3 regions of the Paenibacillus sp. DRB1-1 genome follow, and region 1 is predicted to be linked to each of the others. Evidence: riboswitches for the same ligand, from Rfam matches in the RefSeq annotation. Region 1 holds a riboswitch; each other region holds the start of a gene.

Region 1 (6,596 bases):
ATACCTGATCTTCAAAGCTGACAATCAGTTCTCCGTGACTTCGTGAAGTTTCAATAGATATAACGTCGGCATCCATATCGGAGATGGACTGAATCATATGCTGAAATTCGGAATAGCACATGTGCGTATGGATTTGGGTCGCAGGCTCAACGGTGGCCGTGGTCACAAGGAAGGCTTGAACCGCCCAATCCAGATAGGCTTGCTGTTGTTCTTTTTTCAGTGGAAGCCCTTCACGAATTGCAGGCTCATCGACCTGAATCATGCCGATGCCCGCTTGTTCCAGTGCCTCTACCTCTGCCCGTAATGCCAGAGCCAATTGTAAAGCAACTTGACTACGAGGAATATCGTTGCGTTCAAAAGACCAGTTCAAAATGGTCACAGGGCCTGTAAGCATTCCCTTAACAGGCTTGGAGGTTAACGATTGGGCGAATGCCGTTTCTTCCACGGTCATGGGCTGATCGAAGGAAACGTCTCCGTATATAATCGGCGGTTTGACACAGCGGGAGCCGTAGGACTGCACCCATCCGTTTTGCGTAAAAGCAAAGCCGTTCAGCTTTTCGCCAAAAAATTCAACCATATCGGTCCGCTCAAATTCGCCGTGTACAAGCACGTCAATGCCAATGTCCTCCTGAATATCAATCCATTCCTTAATTTGCTGTTGGATGAACGCCCGGTATTGCTCGGCAGACCCTTCTCCTTTGCGATAGTGCAGGCGGGCCTTGCGGATCTCGGCGGTTTGCGGGAAGCTACCAATGGTCGTCGTCGGCAGCGGAGGCAACTTCAGCTTATTTTGCTGAATCTCACGACGCTCGGCGAAAGGAACGCTGCGTGACAGAGGCTCTTTTGCCAACAGGTCGGCCAGATCTGCAGCTGTCTGTACGCGTGCCGCTGAGCTGTTGAAACGGGTTACCGCATCCGCACTTTGCTCAAGCTTGGCGAGTGCGGAAGGATCGTGTTTGCCAAGTGCAGCCGTCAGGACGGCGATTTCCTCCAGCTTTTCATCGGCAAAGGCCAGCGCTTGCACCAGCTCCTTGTCCAGCTTTTGCTCTGCCTCCAGACTGACTGGCACATGCAGCAGACTGCATGATGGCTGTACGATAAGCTGTGCGGCAGTGGTTTGTTCTGCTAACTGACCCAGCAGGGCAGCCACAGCGTTCAGGTCGCTGCGCCATATATTGCGCCCGTCAATGACCCCAGCGCCCAGCGTTTTTCCTTTAGGGAAGCCATGCTGTAATATATGCTGAAGATTTTCGCCATCATCATACACAAAATCAAGACCCAGTCCCTGTACCGGAAGTGCGGACAGACGCTCATAATGGTCCAGGCTGCCAAAGTAGGTTTGCAGCATTATATTTAAAGAGGGCGCAGCTTGAGTTAAAGCTTCATAGACTTCCTGAATAATGTCCAAATCCTCTGCCGGGAATGAGGTGGTCAGGACAGGTTCATCGATTTGGACCCACTGAACGCCTTCTGCCGCTAGTTCAGACAGGATACGGGTGTACAGTGGCAGGAAGCTTCGTACGATGGTGGCCAAATCCTTATGATCATAGCCTTTGGAAAGGGTAACGAATGAATAGGGGCCGATGAGGACCGGTTTCCCATCAATGCCTAGTTCTTGTTTTGCTTCACGATAAGCCTGTAAAGGTTTATTTTCAGTGAACACCGGGACTGCGTTTGCCAATTCAGGAACGATGTAGTGATAATTGGTATTCATCCATTTGGTCATTTCACTGGCGGTTGCTCCCTTCTGTCCACGAGCGATCCCGAAATACACGGACAGAGGAACCGGACCTGCGGGACGATGGTTGAACCGTTCGGGTACCAGACCGAACATCACAGATGTATCCAGCATGTGATCGTAATAGGAGAAGTCTCCGACAGGAATGCGATCAATCCCCTTGTCACGCTGCTTGCTCAGATGCTCCAACCTTAATCTTTTCATCTCCGTTTGCAGTTCGCTTTCGTCAATGCTGCCGTTCCAGAAGCGTTCCAGTGTTTTCTTCCATTCCCGGTTTTCGCCGATACGTGGATATCCCAGATTACTGCTAATCAAGCCGGACAATTCAGGCCATTCAATAATGGACATGTACTTTTCCTCCTAGTGGGTAGCTGTTTTATTTTTACGTACCAAAAAAGGCATTCTTCCCCCCAGAGTTAAAAATAAGTAGGGGAAAGAATGCCTCCGTGATTGAAAAATCAAAAATACGGCGACTGCTCTTAACACCTCCCTATCTTCCGTAGGTACTTGCGATGTTGTTAAAATAGGCAGGTCTCCTGACTTACGGATCATGACTCTCAGCATTCCTTCCCGGTCTGTGGACCAGTGGATATATGAACAGCTGAAAGTTCCCCGTTTACAGTGGCGGGACCGTGCCGGATTTGCGCCGGCTTCCCTTTTAAGCCTGATCTGAATAGAACAGACACCTATCTCCAAGCTATGCGGTTGAGGTATGACGAATAATTATGCACTCGTATACTTGTTCACCATCATAAGTGAAACTTACAGGATGCGCAATAGAAACTCCAATGGAATCTGTTAGCATATGAAAAAAAGACAAGCCTTACCCGTGAGGGGGACTTGTCTTACATTAGATATAGCATCTTGCCTTCTGGGTAGACATCGCCTTATGCCAATGAAACGGTATAGCCTGCCTGAATACTGGCTCTCACATCCACCAGACGCTGGTTGCGACTGCCCCGGAAGGGAAGGGTCAGGTCCTTTTGCTGTTCTACAAAACGACCATCCACAATCACATCGCACAAAAGCGCTAGCTCCTGTCGCTCCTGATCTGTGAGTAAATCTTCATAGACAAAGCCAGTATAAGCCCACACGGTTCGGTCGGGACAGGCCTTGCGGAAGTCACGCACAAATTGCGAGCATTCTGCTGCTGAGAAAAACGGATCTCCCCCGCAGAGAGTCAGTCCGTCCAACAACGGATTATCCATGATGTCACGAATGACTTCCTGTTGTCGTTGGGGTGTGAATGGCTCACCTGCACGGAAGCTCCACGACGCTGGATTAAAGCATCCGGGACAGGCATGGCGGCAACCGCTAATGAACACGACGGTGCGCAGGCCGTATCCTTCGTTCAGAGATTCCGGAATGTAGCCACACAAATTCACTTATGTTTCACCCGGTCTCGAACTTCTGCCTGTTTTGCAGCATTAAAGCGAACGGTATAATCTCCTGTCAGATATCCGGTTACCCGACGTAAGCGCTGAAAGTGTGTATGTTCCTCATCTGTGCCGCATTGGGGGCAGCTTGTCCCGATAATCCCTTCATAACCACATTCCGTACAACGATCCACCGGGTGGTTGATAGAGAAGTAGCCGATGTTCTGATGCAGCGCGTACTGAACAATTTTAAGAAACGCATCCGGGTTATTCCGCGCATTGCCGTCCAGCTCGATGTATGAAATCGCACCAGCGTTGCATAGGTTATGGAACGGAGCTTCCAAGCTGATTTTACGAGCAGCCGGGAGTGTGTAATACACGGGAATATGAAAAGAATTCGTGTAATATTCTCGATCATTTACCTCAGGAATAATCCCGAAATCACGTTGATCCAGCAATGTGAATTTGCCCGACAGACCTTCGGCAGGCGTAGCGAACAATGTAATATTTAAATTGTGATGTTCACTCATTCGATCGCAATACACGCGCATGGAAGTGATGATTCGCTGTGCCTCGCGGTATACGAAATCATCCTCCCCGTGGTGTTTCCCGTATAGTGCCTTCATGCACTCAGCCAGCCCGATGAACCCGATCGAAAGCGTACCGTGCTTTAGTACGCTTCCCACCTTATCCTCTGGCGCCAGTTCTTCTCCACCTTCCCATACCCCTTCACGCATCATAAAGTCCGAAGCTTTGGCCGGCTGGCTGGTCTGGATTTGATAGCGATGGATTAGGCCATCCACCGCAATGCGCATAACTTCTTCCAGTCTCGCATCAAAGCGATCACGGTCAGGTGTCAGGCGTTTGCCTGTGCAAATACCATACTCAATGCCAAGCCGCACCAGATTAATGGTATTGAAGGAGAGATTTCCCTTGCCACTCTGCCGGTTTCTGCCGAAACGGTCAGAAATGGTACGGGTACGGCAACCCATTGTCGCTATAATGGTATCCGGGTCATCAGCACGGTAAAAAGGCAAGTTGAAGGTGGCATCCACATTCACAAAATTGGGATACATCCGTCTGCTAGAGCATTCTACCGCCCGTAAGAACAAATCATAATTGACGTCGCCTTCTGCCTGGTTGATTCCCTCTTTGCATTGGAAAATATGCTGCGGAAAAATAGGAGTTTCCCCGCTACCCAAGCCGCGAATAGTGGCCTCCAGCAGCGATTGAGTAACAAGCCGTCCTTCAGCAGACGTGCACATTCCGTAATTCAGTGAAGTGAATGGAATCTGTCCACCCGCCCGACTGCTCATGGTGTTCAGGTTATGAATGAGCGATTCGGCAGCCTGGCGGGTTTCCGTTTCCGTTTCTTCGCGTGCGAATGCGTATGAACGAGGGCAGACTTCTTGCAAATAGGGATTGGCCATATGTAGTTCGTCGTCAGACAGACTGGATTCTATCTCTTCCTCGAACAACCGTAGTCCCTTGCGCAGATGCTTGCGGAAGGACCGGGCAACGTATGGGGCAAGGTCCCAATCTATTTTATTGGCGGAGACACCTCCGAATTGGCTGTTTTGCTGAGACTGGAATATGATGGCGACCAGTGCCATAGCGGACATAATCGTTTGCGGTGTGCGCACAGAGCCGTTGCCTGTATTGAAGCCGTCTCGCAGTAAACGACCAAAAGGGATAAAGATACAATTCGTAGTTCCGAGCGCATATTGGTCCAAATCGTGAACATATACATATCCGTGGTCAATCGCGTTCGTCAGTTCAGGCGGAAGTACCCGCAGGCGCGCATACCATTTGGCATACTCGGACCCAAGCTTGCTCATTTTGCCACTGAACGATTCTCCATTCAAATTCGCATTCTCCCGTAGCATGTCCAGATCTTGTGCCCCAATGACCCGCTCGCCGATGTCGTATAATTGATGTTCCTCCAGCACCTTCATCGTAAAACCCTCCATATAGTAAAATATATATATTTTTCACAAAAACAACATATTGATGATATCTTGTGTTAACCAATTGTTTCGATCTATATATTGTATATACGTAAACATTGAGAGTATGTGACTATTGTCACATTGATAGGAGTGGGCGGTATAAAAAAGCCAGATACAGAGTAAGGGACACATCCACGGATATGTACCTTACTCTATATCTGGCAATCATAGTTACGATGAAAATGATAGGCTTGCGAGTACATAATATATGATCTTGGGATATTGTTTCGAGAAGGTTTAGAGTAGCTTTTTCAACTGGGACACCCGGCCTTGGGAAATATCTAGCATTTCGGCATACACTTTTTGTGGCAGGTTCGGGTGTTCCTGAATCAGCTTGCGTAGCTTTTTTACCATTTCACCTTGCTGCACTCTAGATTGCTTGGGCTGCCAGGTTGTGTTGGTTCGGGTCGGCTTGGAATGTTCTTGAGCCTGGATAGCATCGGTGCTTGTGGCATGCACATTTTCATCGTTCTTTAATACCTGGATGCACTCTGCGCAAATAAAGCTGTCCCGAAAATATGTTAAATGATCCACCGCGCCGCAAAATTTGCAGGAGACACCCGTGTATTTTCTTAATACAAATCCTTCTTCATCTACGAAAAATTCAAGTGAATCACCGATATTGATATCCATTGTGGTGCGCATTTCCTTAGGGAGTACGATCCGCCCCAATTGATCCAGAGGCCTTGTCATTCCGGTATTTTTCATTAGCGCTTCCTCCTTCAATGATATATCCTGATTATACCAAAAAATATTATTTTTAGCTTTGTATATTGAAGGTAAAATACAACTTTTTTTGTCTTTATGCTGGGGTCTCTCTTTCATCCAGTATAGGATGTTTTCGGTATTGTTGCCGGGGTACTCCTTTTTAGCTATGATATATTAAAACGTTTTCATAAAAGTACTTTTTATCATCTTAATTAAGCTAAGGAGATGAAGGATATGAGTCATGAAACAACGGGTATCGAATATTTATTTCAAGATCCGAAGATTCACCTGGATGAGCGTGTACGGGATCTCGTGTCGCGACTAACCTTGGAGGAAAAGGTTGAATCCATGTTGCAATACCAGCCGGCCATTGACCGATTGGGAGTCGCAGCTTACAAGCACGGTACGGAAGCGGCACACGGGATAGCGTGGTTGGGTGAGGCGACTTCATTTCCTCATCCTGTAGGATTGGCATGTACTTGGGATACGGAATTAATGCGCCTCATCGGCTCTGTTATTGCAGATGAGGCACGTGTTTACTATCGCCGTGATCCCAAATTAAACGGTCTGACCCTGTGGGCACCTACGGTGGACATGGAGCGTGACCCGAGATGGGGGCGCAATGAGGAAGCTTACGGCGAAGATCCGTATTTGACGGGAGAGTTGTCAAAGGAGTTAGTCAAGGGGATACAGGGGGATCATCCGGTATATTTGAAAGCGGTTGCCACTTTAAAACATTTTCTGGGTAACAACAATGAAGTGGAC
Region 2 (6,596 bases), 2.0 Mb from region 1:
GGCACAACGGGTACCGTGCTGGTGGTGGATGAAGCATTCATTGATTTTATTCCGATGGAACGGCGAATCTCACTGCTGCCTGTGCTGGATCGCTATCCTCATGTGATTTTGATCCGGTCAATGACCAAATTTTATGCCATTCCTGGCTTGCGATTGGGCTATGCGATTGCTCATCCGGACTATATCCGGCGAATGACGGCCAAACAGGTGACCTGGAGTGTGAATGGATTGGCGTTGCTGGCTGGGGAGGCGTGTTTGAGAAGTGGGCAAGCATATGAGCGCCAAACACAGGAGCTGATTGCTGCGGAGCGCAACCGCCTGTTGACCGCCTTGGCGGAATGGGGCTGCGGTGTCGTTCCCGGTGAAGCCAATTACGTGCTGGCAAGGGCGCCGGGTACGTGGAGCGCATCGGCTATTCAGCAGGCGCTTGGACAACGCGGAATTCTTATACGTAGCTGTGCTATGTATCCGGGACTGACGACGAGCCATTTTCGGATTGCGGTCAAGGATGCAGAAGCCAACGACTGGCTGCTGTCTGTATTGGGTGAAGTGCTGGAGGAGGAGCAGCGGCGTGACAGTTAGCTTGATTATCCTGGCAGCCTACCTTTTGGACAGGCTGATCGGTGATCCGAGGTGGTTGCCGCATCCAGTCATCGGTATGGGACATGCCATTTCGGCATTGGAAAAATTGATTCGCCGCCAGGTCCGAAGTGACCGGGGGCTAAAACGTGCGGGCATACTGCTTCCGCTCATTGTGGCGGGAGGCTCCTTTGCGCTCGCCTGGGCGCTATTGCACTTGCTTGCCTGGATTCATCCGTGGTTGTCTGTCGGCGTAGAAATGGTGCTGATTGCGACCACGATTGCTTCCAAAGGACTAAAGGACGCAGGAATGGCAGTATACCGAGCGTTGCAGGCGGATGACCTGGCTGCGGCACGGCGGGAGCTGGGCATGATAGTTGGGCGGGATACGCAACAGCTTGATGAGCCTGAGATTGTACGCGGTACCGTCGAAACGGTCGCTGAAAATATCGTGGACGCGATTATTTCCCCGCTTTTTTATGCCTTGATCGGGGGAGCACCCTTGGCGCTGGCTTATCGTGCTGTGAATACGCTTGATTCCATGGTTGGCTACAAAAATGAGAAGTATCTGAATTTAGGCTGGGCTTCAGCACGTCTGGATGATGTCGCTAACTACATTCCGGCACGCCTGACAGCGGCAATGCTTGTGGTAGCGGCGTGGATGTACAAGCGAGATGCTGCAAGAAGCTGGCGCACAGTCAAGCGAGACGCTCGTCTGCACCCAAGCCCGAACAGTGGCTTCCCGGAATCGGCTGTTGCTGGTGCACTGGGGATTCGTCTTGGAGGCTATAATGTGTATCATGGCGTGCGCTCCTTTCGTGCATACATGGGCGATTGGATACGACCGCTAGAGTCGAAAGATATACGGCATACGATCCAGCTGATGTTCGCCGTGTCCAGTATGTTTGTAGGATTGTGTTTGTTAGGAGCCGCAGGTTGTTTTGCCTTGGGATGGGTGCGGTGAGGAGTGACACACTGAATAATGATCGAGCAGGAAGTGACATTTCTTGAAACAAGATATAGCAGCAAAAAGGACGGTAGAATACGCACAAAGTCCGAACTCACAGGAGGATAAGGTGCCGTATGATGCTAAAGAAGATCTGCATTGGGACATGGAACTCGTGTTAGTTCGTCACGGTACAACCTTATGGAATAAGGAACGTCGATATCTGGGACACTCCGACTTAGGTTTGCTACCGGGAGCAGAGCAGGAATTAAAGCCTTTGCAAGAAAAATTGCAAGGGCAGTCCTTTGCTCGAATCTATTGCAGCGATTTAATGCGATGTCGCCAGACCCTGCAGATCATTGTGCCGGAATCAGAATTGACGTCTGGAGGTTCCCTATCTACTATGTCTCCTATGATGGAACCACGTCTGCGAGAGCTTCATTTTGGCGAGTGGGATGGAAAAACGTATGACATGCTCAAGGATGTGTCTTTGTATCGCGCTTGGATTGATGAGCCGCAACGGATAACCCCTCCTGGAGGAGAGTCTTGGGCAGATTTTGTGAATCGTCTACGGAAATTTCTTGACTCTCTGTATGAATGGCGTGTTGCTATGGAAGTTCAACCCATGGATTTGACTGCTGCGCCGCCCTCAGTTTTGGTCGTTACGCATGGTGGCGTAATTCGTCAGTTGGCTTGCATGCTGATACCGGGTCATGATTTTTGGAGTCTGAATCCGAGGCCGGGAGAATCATTTAGGATTCAATTGAGGTTGGCAGGACGGCACAATTACATAGCAGAAATGCTTCCTCATTAGGCTAGACACCAGCGGATAAAGAGGCTGTTTGGGTTGTAAGCCGCCTCTTTTTAACCTATAATCATCAAGTAAAAGAACGGCTTGACTACCACTACATCAAATATCCAGCAGACGAGGTCGGCGCAGCGTGATGAAACTATGGTTTCCCTTGCCTGCGCTGTTAAAAGGGAAGTCGGTGTGAGTCCGGCGCGGTCCCGCCACTGTAAATGGAAACATGCCCGTTAGTCCTTCTTTATGTGCTACTAAGCATATGAAAGAACTTCAGGACATGCATTTTACCATAAGTCAGGATACCTGCCCGTCCGCCTGTCACCATAATCCTTCGAGGAAAGGATGACGTGTTCGCAGTGACTGTCCATGCGGAAAGAAGCTGCCGCCTGCGCACGATCTGCGCTAACGTGACCCCTGTGTCCTGATATGAGGATGCGGGGTTTTTTTGATAGGAAAAGAAGGCTGGATTTAGAAGATATCTGATGATGTTCAAGTAACGCTCTTAACGATTTTTTTATGAAGGGGTGCAAATCATGGCAGGAAAAAAAATAAAGGTTTGGACAACAGGTCTATTGGTTCTGATTTTGGCAGTTGTGCTGAGTGCATGTGGCGCTAATGGAAAAAATGCTGAAAATAAAGAGAACCAGAATTCTTCACAGCAGCCGGGACAGACCGTAACCGCACAAGAGCCTCCGGGCAAAACAGTTTACCCACTCACGGTTAAGGATGCAACAGGACAGGAATTTACATTCAAAAAAGCGCCGGATAAAATCGTTTCCGTCTCCCCGGCAGAAACCGAGGCGCTGTTCGCCATCGGTCTGGATAAGGAAATAGTTGGCGTCTCCGACTACTCTGATTACCCGGAAGCAGCTACGAAAAAGCCTAAAGTAGGCGGTATTATGAAACCGAACGAAGAGGCGATCATTGCTGCTAACCCGGAAGTCGTTTTTGCAGGGATATCACTTAGTGAGCAGGCTACGACCAAGCTGCGCGACATGGGAATTATGATTTTTAAAACGGAACCGAAGACAGTTGAAGATGTCATAGCTAACATCGAATTGTATGGGAAAATCACCGATCATCAAAAAGAAGCGAGAGCGGTGACTGACAAGATGAGAGCAGATGTAGCGGAAGTGAAAGAAGGAGTTAAAAATATCGGTAAAGGGCAGAAGCTGCGGGTATACGTCGAGTTTTCACCAGGCTGGACAGTTGGTAAAGGCGAGTTTATGGACGAGCTGATTACGTTGGCGGGCGGCGAAAATGTAGGTGCCACGCAGAAGGGGTGGTACCAAATTAGTGAAGAAAATATTATTGCTGCGAACCCTGACGTGATTTTGTACAGCAAAAGTGTCAAGGACGACAAAACTGGTCAAACGCTCGGCGAAATCATTAAAGCTCGCAGTGGATGGGATCAAATATCGGCTGTTCGCCACAACCGGGTATTTGCCGTGGATGATAATTTGATCAGTCGTCCGGGGCCACGCGTAACGGAAGGTCTCAAGGAAGTGGCCAAGGGCGTGTATCCTGAAATTTTCAAATGAACCGTAAACTGATCGGCTTTGGAGGGACAGGTCTTGTCTTGCTGTTTCTGACGCTACTGCTCTGTCTTGGCATCGGCTCGGCCAAGCTTCCGGTCAGCCAGATCACGGGCATTCTGGTTAACCACCTTCCGTGGTTAGGCGATACGTTTACACCGGATTGGAATACATCCTCAGAGCAGATTATTTTGAAGGTCAGATTGCCACGAGTGTTACTGGGAATGTTGGTAGGGGCAGCGCTGGCGCTGGCGGGAGCCGGATTTCAGGGTGTGCTGCGTAATCCTTTGGCTGATCCGTATACACTGGGGGTATCCTCGGGGGCTTCGGTAGGAGCGGCAGTACTGATTTATTGGGGCCTTCAATTTTCATTTGTTGGCATATGGACGCTGCCGCTAGTGGCATTTACGACCGGAATGCTGACGCTGTGGATGGTGCTGACGTTGGCACGGGAAGGTAGAAAAATTCCGACACAAAGTCTCATTTTGTCGGGTGTGGTGATGCAATCCTTTCTGGGAGCGGTTGTTTCCTTTCTGACAGCCATGTCGAAGGAGACGGTCAATGAAATATTGTACTGGACGATGGGAAGTCTTAGTCTGCGCGGTTGGTCATATACAGGAATCCTTTTACCTTATGTGGTCATAGGACTGGTATTTCTATGGAATAAGGCACGTGTGCTGAATATTTTGGCTTTGGGTGAACGTCAGGCGGCTCACATGGGAGTTCATGTAGATGCGACGAAGCTATCTGTTCTGATCATTTCCACGCTGCTGACAGCAGCCGCTGTGTCGGTATGTGGAGTGATTGGCTTTGTGGGACTCGTTGTACCGCATATCATTCGTCTGGTGACAGGGCCTGATTACCGGATGATTGTTCCATTATCTGCGCTCGGTGGAGCTATTTTTATGGCCTGGGCAGATACGGCGGCTCGCACGTTGTTAGCCCCCACGGAAATTCCTCTGGGCGTGATGACGGCCTTTGTTGGGGCACCGTTCTTCGCATATCTCCTGTACCGGAACAAGAAGCTGCGCAGGGGGGAACTGCTGTGACAGAACAAAGTGAATCACAGAAGGTACGTGATCGGGCATTAGAGGTAGCGGGTCTGACACGTGCCTATGGAGAGTTCCATGCGTTAAAGAATATAAGCTGGAGCGTCGACGAAGGAACCTGGTGGGGGATTATTGGTCCGAACGGCAGTGGAAAATCGACCTTGCTGCATTTGCTTTCGGGTGTAGATCACCCAACTTCGGGAAACGTTCATATCTATGGCAAAAAGATCGGTAGCTACAGCAGAAAAGAGCTTTCCCGTCTCATAGCCGTACTCCAACAGGAAGGGCTTCCTTCAGTGGGATACACCGTCAGGGAAGTCGTAGAAATGGGACGTTTTCCTCATCAGGACTGGCTAGGCAGGGAAAAGGATGTTGATGTGGAGGCGATCACGGATCGCGTGCTGGAGCGATTGGGTCTTACCACGCTGGCGGACAGAGCATTGGACCGCTTGAGTGGGGGACAGCGACAGCGTGTAGCTTTGGCAAAAGTAATGGTGCAGGAGCCACGAATATTGCTGCTGGACGAGCCTACGACCTATCTGGACTTGCGCTATCAGCTTGAATTTATGGAACTACTGGCAGATTGGCGCCAAGAAACGGGTGTGACGATCATTGCGGTCTTGCATGATCTTAACTTGACAGCCCAATTTTGCGAAGATTTGCTTGTACTCAAGGATGGAATGGTTGAAGGATTGGGAGCTTCATCGAAGTTATTAACCGAGGATCGGATTCGACGAGTATACGGTGTTGAGCCTGTGATGCTTCCGCATCCCGATAGCGGTGTGCCGCAGCTCTTGCTGCGCAGGAGTGCTTCGGATACAGCAAATTAAATAAACGATGAAACACACTTAAAAAGAGCAGGGAGTGGAAGGTATGAACAACAAGCTGCGTCAGCTGATCGATAGCATTGCCCAGCCGGATGGGGTGGCGGCCTCGGCAGCTTCAGCCCATTTGGACCAATTAACAAAGCCACCGGGAAGTCTTGGAAAGTTGGAAAGTGTGGCCATTCAGCTAGCAGGAATTACAGGAGTGGACAAGCCTGAATTTGATCGTAAAACGGTTATGGTCATGGCTGCGGATCACGGGGTGTGTGAAGAGGGAGTCAGTGCCTTTCCGGCTGAGGTTACACAGCAAATGCTGTATAACATGCTGTCAGGTGGCGCGGCAATTAATGTGCTGGCACGCCATGCGGGCGCAGATGTCAAGGTGGTAGATGTTGGCGTGAATGCGGATGTCGCTCACGCGAATCTGGTGGACCGTAAGGTACGCATGGGTACTTCGAATATAGCTAAAGGGCCAGCGATGCTGCGTACGGAAGCGGAACAGGCGGTTTTGGCCGGAGCAGAAGCCGTAGCAGAAGCGGTTAAAGGTGGCACACGGCTATTCGTTACCGGAGAGCTGGGCATCGGGAATACGACAGCCAGCGCTGCGGTCGTATGTGCTCTCACTGGGCTAGAGCCGGAAGTTATCGTAGGCCGGGGGACGGGTGTAGATATGGCTGGGCTTACCCGTAAAATATCGGTTGTCTGCCGCGCATTAGACGTGAACCAGCCAGATGCAAATGATGGGCTCGACGTGCTCACTAAGGTCGGCGGTCTGGAGATTGCCGCCTTGGCAGGAGTCATCCTCGGGGCAGCCGCACATCGCTGTCCAGTTGTGTTGGACGGCTTTATTTCAGGCGC
Region 3 (6,596 bases), 210 kb from region 1:
ATTGCTACATTATTACAGATTATGGGCACACGCTTTTTCGGTAGTAGACTGCCTGTCATTTTAGGTTGTACGTTTACGGCAGTAGGGCCCATCATCGCGATTGCTTCGACCTCAAATTTAGCGACAGCGTATGGTGCCATTATTTTGTCTGGTATATTCGTGGTGTTAGCGGCACCGTTGTATGGCAAGCTGCTACGCTTTTTCCCGACGGTGGTTACGGGTTCGGTGGTTACGATTATCGGTCTATCCCTTATTCCGGTGGCGATGAACAATGTAGCAGGGGGTCAGGGCAGCGCGGATTTTGGACAGCCACGTAATTTGCTGTTGGCCTTAGTCACACTACTGGTTATTCTGCTTGTGAATCGGTTGGCAAAAGGCTTTTTGCGCTCGATTTCCGTGCTTATTGGGTTGTTCGCGGGCACAGTGGTTGCTTATGGAATGGGAATGGTGCATTTTGCTCCCGTGGCGGAGGCTTCATGGTTGAGTGTTGCGCAGCCGTTTTATTTTGGTAAGCCAGAGTTTAGCATTATGGCAGTTTGTACGATGATTATCGTCAATATTGTCAGTATGGTTGAGTCTACAGGCGTTTATTTGGCAGTAGGCAAAGCAATTGATCAGAAGGTGGAGCAGAAGCAGATCGTCAATGGTCTGCGTTCCGAAGGACTTGCGATTATGCTTGGGGGTATTTTTAACGCGTTTCCTTATACAGCTTTCTCGCAAAATGTTGGTCTGATTTCACTCACACGCGTCAAATCGCGGAACGTTATTTTTGCTGCCGGCGGTATCATGGTTGTTCTTGGTTTGCTTCCTAAGCTGGCTGCCTTAACGACAGTGATTCCTAACGCTGTGCTGGGCGGGGCGATGATCGTCATGTTCGGCTCGGTCGCTGCATCAGGCATGTCTATTCTGTCAGAAGTGGATCTGCGGAAGGAAAGCAATCTGCTGATCGCAGCATGCAGCATTGCCGTGGGCCTAGGCTCTGCCGTTCTTCCACAAATGTTCGACCAGCTGCCGAGCTTTGCCAAAATGCTGTTGCAAAATGGTATCGTTTCGGGCTCGATTACAGCGATTGTCTTGAACATCGTTTTGACGAGAAAACAGGGCGAATCGGTCAAAAGCGTGACGGTTCAGGAGGTTCCACAGAAGGTTTGATGATTAGGAAAAAATAAGATAGCCGGAAAGAGGACGTATGCCTCTTTTCCGGCTTTTTGGCATGGAGTTATCCAGAACTGGTTATTTATTAAGCAGCATGAAGTTATTGATGAAACCCTCTTCCTGTATAAAGATCGGGGTTTGGATTTTCGAAGTAAAGTACACGCCGCGTCCTTCCTCCTGATTCTTCTGAGAGGCGCTGCCTAAATAGTAGATACCCTTGCCGTCTGGGGACATATAGAGACTGTGCAGTGGCGCTAAAGTTAACTCTTAAGTTGATTTATTTACTAGAGGAATTTGCTAGAGTAGTGGGCAAGGTCGTGGTATAATTTACCTTATGGATTTTGAATAGTGGTGGATGTTTTCGGACCACGGTGCAGCTTCCCGAAAGGGGGTGAAGCCGATGGTCACACTTGTGTCGTGCTACGATGTGTTGCGTTGGATGGTTACGTTACTAAGCCTGGTGTTTAGTATTCGTAAACTTTATCGCTGGCTACGTCGAAAATTTCGGAACAAGCGAAAACCCACCGCGTAATTAGGTTGGCCCCTAACGGTGGGTTTCGTTTGCATTGACATTTAGTTATGCAGCGCGCCGTGGTGGTGATCCACAGCCTTTCAAGTCCTAAGAGTCTTTGCCGTTGGCGCGGCGAAGACTCTTTTTAGTATACGGACACGATGATTATCTCTATACCTAATTTTAACACTTCAATTGCGTGCACGCAATTGGAGGTTACGTCTTGTTTCTACCTTATCGTTCAAATTTAAATTATTGTGCAGCATTTATTGACAAGCCTGTGACAACAAAATAAGATCGTAATGGAAAGAAATAAAGGAAGAAAACAGGTGTGAACCGGACGACTCTGTGTACGGGGTTTTGTTGAGACCATGTAGATGGATTTTGAGCGTGTTCACTTAAAAGGGAAGTTCGGTTGATTCCGACACGGGCCCGCCACTGTATACAGGCATCAGCAGGATACTGCTGGAGCTTTCAGAACAGCCACTGGAACTGTGAAGAACCGGGAAGGCCTGAAAGATGCGCCTGGAGTCAGGAGACCTGCCTGTTTTGACATCACTGTCAGACCCACGGGATGCTGGGGAGGTGGTTAGGCGTGCTGCATACGGAATGTCTGAAACCGATCTGATCCCTTCTATGTTTTTGGAGTTGGCTTCGAGGTGAGTTTTGACATTTTATAATGAAAGCATTTCTGACTGCTGATCAAGTAGTCCGGAATGCTTTTTTCGCGTTTTGCGTTAGGTTTATATGCTTTTACAAGATAGAGGGGGATTCATCGAATGATTAGCAATCGTAGCAGGCGTTCATGGTTGATATGTACAGGGGTGATGCTGTTGCTGGCAGTTATGGCTCTTTCGGGATGTGCCAGCAATAAGACATCGGATAGCTCCGGTAAGGGTGAAAACGCGTCAGTACAACAAACAGCGACAGATAAAAAGCTGGTAATGGCGTATACATGGAAACCGTCGGGCGTTGACCCGCACGGAGATAATAGCTGGGATGTGATGCGATCCGGTGCAGGTGAGACACTAGTACGTTTGAATGAAGAGCTGGAGCCTGTGGCTTGGCTGGCAAAAGAGTGGAAGCAGGATAGTCCTACAGTTTGGACGTTCAGCTTGCAGGATAAAGTCACTTTTCATGATGGAAAGAGTATGGATGCAGCAAGTGTAAAAGCATCTTTACTGCGCTCTATCGAGAAAAGCCATCTGGCGAAGGATTTACTGAATGTGAAGTCCATTGATGTAAGCGGCCCGCTGGCTTTGAAAATCACGACAAACCAGCCGAATGCGGCGTTGGTGTCCAATCTAGCTGATCCATCGACGATTGTACTGGATGTGGCATCGATGAAAGATGAGCAGAGCTACCCAGCGATGACAGGCGCCTTTAAAATCAAAGCGTTCAACAAGGACCAATCGTTGGTCGTAGAGCGTTATGACGGATATTGGGGCGAGAAGGCACGACTGGCTGAAGCGACGATGAAGTTCATTACGGACGGGAATTCGCGCCTGATGGCGCTGCAATCCGGCGAGGTGGACGTAGCGACCGATATTCCGGTTGATAACGCAGAGGTGCTGAAAAAGAACGACAAGCTACAAGTACTGTCGGCTCCCTCCTTGCGCACCCATATGATCGTGTACAATATGGAATCGCCAGTATTCAAGGATGCGGCGAACCGTAAGGTGGTGGACAGCCTGATTCCGCGCACATCGATTGTGAGCGCCGTCATGAGAGGCTTCGGTACGGAAGCAAGCAGTCCGTTCCCGAGCATTCTTCCCTTTGGTAAAGTTGAGCGTAAAGCGCTGGGGGGAACGGCAGAGCAGCTGTTGACGAAGGATGGCTGGCAGAAGGACGCCCAAGGGACATGGACTAAGCAAGGCAAGCCGTTCGAGGTTACGCTGCTGACTTTCCCTCAGCGTCCGGAGCTCTCTGTTATGGCTGAGGTCATCCAAAGCCAATTGCTGAAAGAGGGAATCCAGGTCAAGATTCGCAAGGTGGAAAATATCGACGAGGCGTTGACCAAAAACGATTGGGATTTTGCTATGTACAGTATGCTTACTGCTCATACAGGAGAGCCGCAATATTTTATGGACATGTTTTATTCTTCGAAAAGCGAAGCCAATGTAAGCCGATATAGTTCCAAACCGCTAGAGAGTATTCTTAACAGCTTGAAGCTGGCGAAGGATACAGCGCAGCGTAATGCTGTGACACTACAAGCGCTGGATATCATCAATGCGGATTTGCCACAGTCGTTCATTGTGCATCCTGATAATGTGTTTGGTGTGAAAAAAGGGGTGGAGGGTTTTACACCCCATCCAATCGAGTATTACTACATTACAGCGCAATCTGATATTGCGGAATAACGAGCTGCGTATCCTATGATTCGTTTTATACTGGAACGTGTGGCGCAGCTGCTCATCATTGTATTCGTTGTATCCACGCTGACTTTTGTACTGATGCGGCTGGCTCCTGGTGACCCTGCTACCATTTTGCTCACCGCGCATAATGTCCCTGCCTCTGAGGAGGCGTTGAAGACGCTACGGCAGGAACTGGGCTTAAACGAGCCGCTTCATATTCAATATGTGAACTGGCTGCGAGATGTGTTCACAGGGCATTGGGGCACCTCGTATGTATCCAAGGAATCCGTGCTAGCCGAACTATGGAACAGACTGCCTGCTACTGTGGAGCTAGCTGCTGCGGGCTTTGCCGTCATGACGGTGCTTACGCTGGGGCTGGGACTGGCTGCCTCGCTAAAAATCAGCGGCCCACTGGATCGTCTGGGCAGGCTGTTTGCCCTGCTGGGATCGTCGATTCCCTCTTTTTGGCTTGGGTTTCTGTTGATCTATCTATTCTCCGTTCGCCTGGGCTGGCTCCCATCCATGGGAAGGGAGGACTGGGCGCATCTAGTGCTCCCAGCGCTGACTCTTGGCGCAGGTTTGGGAGCGGTGCAAGCCCGTGTACTGCGCGCTCAAATGCTGGAGCTGGGTGACCGGAATTTTGTGAAAGCAGCGAAGGCTCGAGGCTTTTCACGTATGCATATCCTGTTTTTTGAGATATTTAAGCATGCGGTTCTGCCTATGATTACACTGCTAGGTACCAATCTATCATTTATGTTGGCAGGTAATGTCATCGTCGAGACCATTTTTTCATGGCCGGGGTTGGGCAAGTATTTTATAGATGCGATTACCCAGCGAGATTATCCGGTGATTCAGGGGTATGTTATTTTCGCCGTATTTTTAATTGTAGGAGTTCAGTGTTTGGTGGATGTGGTCCAGACGGCGATAGATCCGAGGCTACGTTTGCGTTAAGGGGGAAGCTGAAAATGAAAAAGATACGGCTTTCCTTTCAAGGGAGCTTGCTGGCAGGAGGCATACTGTTTGGTCTGATCGTGCTGCTTGGGTTATTGGCTCCATGGGTCGCTCCTCATGATCCTCTTCAAGTGGATCTTTTGAACCGTCTGGCACCACCCAGTCGGAAATATCCTTTTGGTACGGATCATCTGGGTCGGGATGTGCTGTCACGGCTAATTTACGGGATTCGGACGAGCGTGCTAATCGCATGTGCAATTACTGCAGCTACGCTGTGCTTCAGTCTACCTATAGGGTTGCTCATTGGTTATGTGCGCGGACGCGTGGATCAGCTGATTATGCGGGGAATCGACGGCGTACTGGCTTTTCCTGATATTATTTTAACGGTGGCAATTGTGGGCATTTTGGGCCCGGGTTTTGTTAACATGACCCTTGCGATTATTGCGGTACGGTGGGCGGGCTATGTCCGGTATATCCGTAGTCTGGTTCAAAAAGCCTGTCAGGAGGACTACGTTCGGTATGCCCGTTTATCCGGCAATTCACACGCGCGTATACTGAGACGTTATGTATTGCCACAAGCGTTGCCGCAGTTGTTGGTTTATGCGGTATGGGATATCGGACGCGTGGTGCTGATGATCGCTGGGCTGTCCTTTCTTGGACTGGGTGTACAGCCGCCCAAGCCAGAGTGGGGCGTGATGCTGCATGATGCAACCTCATATTTTCAGGTGGCTCCGCATGTCATGATTTTCCCAGGCTTGGCGATTATGTTATTCGTACTTGCCTGCCAGCTTTTGGGCGACCGTTTTTCGGAAAAGGGGGCGACCAAATAGTGGAGGATCAAATAGCCCTTGGGTGCAAGGATACGATAGAACAAGTGGCAGGGCGAGAACTTTTGTTACACGTGGAACATTTAGAGATCTGCCGCACTGGCGTAGGAACAAGCGAAAGCGGAAGCAAACCGCTGCTGAGTGATGTGAGCTTTTCCATATATTCAGGGGAAATTGTGGCCCTGACCGGACCGAGCGGATGCGGCAAGAGTCTGACCGCACACGCAATCGCAGGCATGCTGGAGCCAGGTATCGGTGTTACGCAAGGGCATATCTACTATAACGGGGAAGACATTCTCCCGTTCCAGGAACAGCGCTGGCAAAGGCTTCGCCGAGACGATATTGCCCTGCTCATTCAACAATCGCTGAGCGGGTTGAACCCGATCCGGACTGTCCGCGCCCAGCTGATGGATACGCTTAGACTGCACGGGCGGCGTCGAATGCCGCACAACCAGGCAGTGCCGGAGCACGCTGATGCTGTCCCATCCCACACTGCACCGCAGCAAGTCCACCCGCTGGGCGTGCTGCCACGGATGCGGCAGATGCTGAGCCGTGCCACGGAGATAGCCAGAGGAGGCGTTACTCCAGTGCGGGAGGCCTATTTGTACTCTCTGCTCCGCAAGGTTGGGTTTGCAGATCCTGAGCATATTTTGTCGTCATATCCTTTTGAACTAAGCGGAGGCATGTGTCAAAGGGTGCTGCTGGCTGCAATGTTAAGCTCCGGTCCGCGCCTCTTTATTGCCGACGAGCCTACTACGGCGTTGGATGTTATCAACCGCGACAAGGTTCTGGCATTGC

Evidence for each region. Region 1 has a riboswitch for cobalamin ahead of metE (5-methyltetrahydropteroyltriglutamate--homocysteine S-methyltransferase). Riboswitches for the same ligand answer to the same signal wherever they lie in the genome.
Region 2: it holds a riboswitch for cobalamin, as region 1 does, so the genes downstream of both, ACQW03_RS04500 (ABC transporter substrate-binding protein) here and metE (5-methyltetrahydropteroyltriglutamate--homocysteine S-methyltransferase) in region 1, are expected to answer to the same signal.
Region 3: it holds a riboswitch for cobalamin, as region 1 does, so the genes downstream of both, ACQW03_RS12095 (ABC transporter substrate-binding protein) here and metE (5-methyltetrahydropteroyltriglutamate--homocysteine S-methyltransferase) in region 1, are expected to answer to the same signal.

Annotation. Positions count from the first base shown of each region.
Region 1 covers NZ_JBODQH010000001.1:2,937,551-2,944,146, forward strand. Annotated here, with positions in the region: gene metE (5-methyltetrahydropteroyltriglutamate--homocysteine S-methyltransferase) at 1-2,086, opposite strand, end outside; cobalamin riboswitch at 2,248-2,443, opposite strand; gene nrdG (anaerobic ribonucleoside-triphosphate reductase activating protein) at 2,626-3,123, opposite strand; gene ACQW03_RS13040 (anaerobic ribonucleoside triphosphate reductase) at 3,120-5,069, opposite strand; gene ACQW03_RS13045 (AbrB/MazE/SpoVT family DNA-binding domain-containing protein) at 5,361-5,831, opposite strand; gene ACQW03_RS13050 (glycoside hydrolase family 3 C-terminal domain-containing protein) at 6,066-6,596, shown strand, end outside.
Region 2 covers NZ_JBODQH010000001.1:984,587-991,182, reverse strand. Annotated here, with positions in the region: gene cobD (threonine-phosphate decarboxylase CobD) at 1-582, shown strand, start outside; gene cbiB (adenosylcobinamide-phosphate synthase CbiB) at 572-1,543, shown strand; gene ACQW03_RS04505 (histidine phosphatase family protein) at 1,587-2,339, shown strand; cobalamin riboswitch at 2,462-2,655, shown strand; gene ACQW03_RS04500 (ABC transporter substrate-binding protein) at 2,864-3,871, shown strand; gene ACQW03_RS04495 (FecCD family ABC transporter permease) at 3,868-4,914, shown strand; gene ACQW03_RS04490 (ABC transporter ATP-binding protein) at 4,911-5,744, shown strand; gene cobT (nicotinate-nucleotide--dimethylbenzimidazole phosphoribosyltransferase) at 5,788-6,596, shown strand, end outside.
Region 3 covers NZ_JBODQH010000001.1:2,726,381-2,732,976, forward strand. Annotated here, with positions in the region: gene ACQW03_RS12090 (nucleobase:cation symporter-2 family protein) at 1-1,152, shown strand, start outside; cobalamin riboswitch at 2,025-2,228, shown strand; gene ACQW03_RS12095 (ABC transporter substrate-binding protein) at 2,446-4,026, shown strand; gene nikB (nickel ABC transporter permease) at 4,042-4,971, shown strand; gene nikC (nickel transporter permease) at 4,986-5,801, shown strand; gene ACQW03_RS12110 (ATP-binding cassette domain-containing protein) at 5,801-6,596, shown strand, end outside.